DNA from 2 places in the Limnohabitans sp. TEGF004 genome. Region 2 is predicted to be linked to the other one. Evidence: predicted binding sites of a transcription regulator. Region 2 holds the regulator's gene; the other holds the start of a gene.

Region 1 (2,202 bases), 380 kb from region 2:
TTGTTTATGAACTTGGCGCAATCCGGCTGTATCAGTCCAGGCCAAAAAACCTTTAGTCAGATCACTTAGAACCATCAATCGCTCAGCGACAGAGTCTTCATCAAGTTTGAAAACACGTCCCGGCGATCCCTCACCATAAGCAACAGTCTCAAACGCTAATGAACTTAGACCTGCGTCTGTGTTTTCCCAAAAATCAAGAAGCGCGTATGCAAACATACCGTCATGCAAAGTTGCTTTGGATCCTCGGCGGAATGCATATTGCCCCTTATGGACTTCTTGCAGCAATCCAAGCTCACCTAATAGTGGCTCAGCAAAATCTTCAGGCGAACCACCCGCAAATCGAGGTGCATAGCTTCGTAAGCAAGTTTCGATATCACGCGACAAAGTTGACGCTGAAAGTTTGCGTTTTGGCTCTAGCTTTCTTGCGAAATCTGCTAGAGGAGCCTCAAGTTCTTGTCGAGTAAAAGTTGGGGCAGTTACTTGATTGAACAGCCAACGCCATGTTGTGGACCGAGCACCCCGTCCGGCCAATAACCAATGAGCAAGCCATGCCGATGTAGGGTTCTCTGCATACGGATCTAATCCGCTGTCATCCAAAATTTGGATTGCAATTGGCGATATGGAAAAACTGTCAGGATGTTCAGCAGACTCCCTGAAGACATCACACGCCAAAGCCCAATGACGGATCGAGCTAACCATGTTTTTACCAACACCAAAAGTCGCAATAGCACCTTCATCTGTGAAGATTGCCTTTGGCACCTGCATCGAGGAATCTGCCTTATCAAAGGCTTTTTTCAGCCACATTTGACGAAGCGGGAATGTCTCATGGCCTGAGAAGTGAGCACCGCTGCTCGACCTAGTTGTTTTACGCATAGGTTCATTTTAACGAGTAACTGGTGACTTTCACCAGTTTGAGTACATGCCCTCACAAATCAATTTAATGAGAATTTTGGAGGTTCAACAATACTGATACTGTACATGCAAACAGTACAAGTAACCTTCCCAACCCCTCTGCACTTGATGATTTCCAAATACGCCGAAACATACCTAAAGCTCTAATTGTTTTTATAAATCACTATATTAATTAATATATATCAATAATAAAGAATTAATTTATGAATTCAAAACAAATCATTCAACTAGCAAAAATCAAAAAGCAATTACAAAGAGCAAGACGTAATGTCGCAAACGGTAAAAAAGGGGCGAGAGACGTGGAAAGTAGGTGGCAAGGAAAACTTGTGATGTTTTACTTAAAAAACTTGTAGCACTTACCGTGGGTAGAGCCTTTGCTGACTGAGAAGCCATTTTTGAAGCTCAACGAGCATCAAAGTAGCCTGGGCAGCGTCTTGCATAGTCCGTTCGCAACTTAGGGTTGCACCTTCACTTCTATTGGCAATAGGTACATAGTTGGTGGGATCTCCATCAATTCGTTCGGGACCTGCGGAAACGGGGGACAAACTGTCTGCATTGGACTCGTAGTTGTCGAGCACCCGTTCAGCGACAACAGCACGGCTAGCCAACAAACTCGACTTCTTACGATAGTCATCTGAGATCTCCTTAGATATTTGGTTTTGAACTTGGGCCACATCGGCAGCGTGCTGCTCTTGCTTTGCTTGAGCGATTTGCACAGTTTGTTTCTCAGCATCCCACCGGCGCTGCAGACGGGATTGCCCCATCTGCAGACCTAGTAAAAACGCCATGAGAAGCAGCAGCCCCTTGAGTAGCAAAGATTTGTTTAGTTCCACTAAAACACGGATCCAGCTCATATCCCCTCCCCGTCCAACGAACCCAAGTTGTAGGTACCAATCAAACGGATCAGCTTGTCGGCATAGTCAGGATCAGTCGCGTATCCAGCCTTGAGGAGTGCTCGTGCAAAGGTCTGAGCCGACACACACAGGAAGCAGTCTTTGTAGCGAGGGTTACGCTTCAAGAATGCAGCATGGTCATCGACACTTGCTTGCCACGTCGGGTACTTGCGCCACTTAGCAGGCACAACGACCCACTGCCCTCGGATGAATTCCTTGGTGTCAAGCGTTACGGTTTCACCGCGCCACAAACTGTCGGCCTTGATCCCAAACAGGTTCTTGGCCGTTTTGGTGAGCCCTGATTCACCCCAGCCAGACTCGAGTGCCGCTTGGCTAACGGTAATGCTGGCTGGTACGCCAGTGGACTTGTGACAAGCCCGTGCGGCAGGACCAATGA
Region 2 (2,202 bases):
GGGCGCAATAGGTGAGCCCGAGCCTTCGGCCACGGCAATGCCGCGTTCAGTGCAAGCTGCCACATCCACGTGGCTACCGATCTTGCCGGTTTGAGAAATGAGTTTGAGCTTGGGAAGTTTGTCTAGCAACTGGCGATTGATGTGTGTGCGTTCACGGATCAACACCAGCACTTCGGCATCACGCAGTCTGACAGACAACTGGCCAACACCTTTGATGGTGTTGGTGTAAACCTTGGCTGGAAAGGCTTCTAATTTTGACGCACAAGCGAGCTTGCGCACGACATCTTGGTAGTCGTCGAGGATGACAATATTCATCCCCCGATTGTGCCTTGCAGCACGGGGCTTCACGCGTGGCGCGTGAGCCCGATTGCAAATATCAGTGACGGTTTTCTAGCTCGGCCAAACGGTCGAGTTCGGCACACACATCCGCCATGCGACCCGAGATGACCATGCGGCCAGCTTGGCTACGGCTGTGTTGGGCTTCCATCACGCGTGCAACGCGCAAAGGCAAAGGGCGACGGGTGCTTTGCAGGGCTTGTGCGGGCATGAAGCCGCGAACCACATTTTGCAGAGGATTGAGGAGGCGGTAAGCGCCAAAAAGTGCGAGGCTCATGGTCGTTCTTTCTTTACATCATCATGGTGTTACGGATCAGGCCAACGGCCAAACCTTCAATTTCAAAGGGCTCGCCAGGTTCGACCACAATGGTTTTGAAGTCGGGGTTTTCTGCGAGTAGCTCAATGTGGCTGGCGGTTTTGCGAAAGCGCTTAACAGTCACGTCTTCGCCCAAGCGGGCCACCACGATTTGGCCGTTTTTGGCGTCGCGTGTGGATTGCACAGCCAACAAGTCGCCGTCCATGATGCCTGCGTCGCGCATGGACATGCCGCGCACACGCAGCAAATAGTCGGGCTTGCGTTGGAACAAGCTGCTTTCTACAAAATAAGTTTGGTCCACATGCTCTTGCGCCAAGATGGGTGAGCCAGCAGCGACTCGGCCCACGAGCGGCAGAGAGAAGCCTGAGGGCGAAGCGCTGAAACTGCTTTCTTGGTAGCTGCGTTGGTTGCCACCCTTGAGGCGAATGCCGCGAGAGGTGCCGCTCACCAGTTCGATGGCGCCTTTACGGGCCAAGGCTTGCAAATGTTCTTCAGCGGCGTTGGCCGATTTGAAGCCAAGCTCTGCGGCAATTTCTGCACGAGTAGGGGGCGAACCGGTGTTGGCAATGGCAGACTGGATAAGCTCCAGAATCTGTTGCTGACGGGCGGTTAGTTTTGGCATTTCAATCATCGGTTCGACTCCTGCACAATGTGTGTCTTGCGGTGTGCAACTGTTTACACATCCAGTAACTGTATTTTTAACCAGCTTTTTGAGTTTGGCAAGCTATGAATGCAAAAAAAACTAAAAAAATCGTTGTTTTAGCCACAGGCGGGACGATTGCGGGCTTGGCAAGCGATGCCGCCAAGCCTCAAACCTACACGGCTGGCCAAGTGGCCGTGGCTGATTTATTGCAAGGCGTTGCCCATGATGGCGTTGAGCTGTTGAGCGAACAAGTGGCCCAAATCGACAGCAAAGACATGTCTTTTGCGGTGTGGCAAAGCCTGTTGGCTCGTGTGTCGCACTACTCAGAACAAGACGATGTGCAAGGCGTGGTCATCACCCACGGCACTGACACACTTGAAGAAACCGCCTACTTTTTGCAAGCCGTCTTGCAGCCCACCAAGCCCGTGGCCATCACCTGCGCCATGTTGCCCGCCAATGCGCCTGACAGCGATGGCCCCGGCAACCTCAAAGACGCTTTAACTTGGGTGCAACAGCCCGCGGCATCAGGTGTGTCGGTGGTGTGCGCAGGCCAAGTGCATGCGGGCAATGCTGTGCAAAAAAGTCATAGCCACCAGCGCAACCCATTCACCTCGCAAGCGGGTGTGATGCACCCCGCCGTGTTACGTGTGCCTAGCGTGGCGCAGGTGGTGGCTTGCCAGCACTGGCCGCGTGTGGAGCTGGTGTTCAACCATACAGGCGCCGATGGCCGCTTGGTACGCGCGCTGACGGCACACGATGCGCCGCAGGGTTGGGTGGTGGCTGGCACGGGCAATGGCACCTTGCACCACGACTTAGAAGCTGCTTTGCTGGACGCGCAAAAGCAGGGTGCGCAGGTGTTGCGTGCGTCGCGCTGTGCTCAGGGCGGTGTGCAGTCGCGTGAGGTTGA

What was found. The regulator LexA, encoded in region 2, represses DNA repair genes until DNA is damaged. The targets are predictions, from matches to a motif close to ACTGTATNNNNATACAGT.
Region 1: a site for LexA is predicted at 972-989, ahead of LINBF2_RS08310 (DUF4007 family protein). Genes of this name have one in related genera too.

What each region holds. Positions count from the first base shown of each region.
Region 1 covers NZ_AP027056.1:1,750,613-1,752,814, forward strand. The annotation lists gene LINBF2_RS08310 (DUF4007 family protein) at 1-873, opposite strand, end outside; gene LINBF2_RS08315 (hypothetical protein) at 1,116-1,265, shown strand; gene LINBF2_RS08320 (hypothetical protein) at 1,269-1,766, opposite strand; gene LINBF2_RS08325 (glycoside hydrolase family 73 protein) at 1,763-2,202, opposite strand, start outside.
Region 2 covers NZ_AP027056.1:1,371,557-1,373,758, reverse strand. The annotation lists gene LINBF2_RS06505 (D-2-hydroxyacid dehydrogenase family protein) at 1-315, opposite strand, end outside; gene LINBF2_RS06500 (hypothetical protein) at 377-613, opposite strand; gene lexA (transcriptional repressor LexA) at 627-1,283, opposite strand; gene LINBF2_RS06490 (asparaginase) at 1,379-2,202, shown strand, end outside.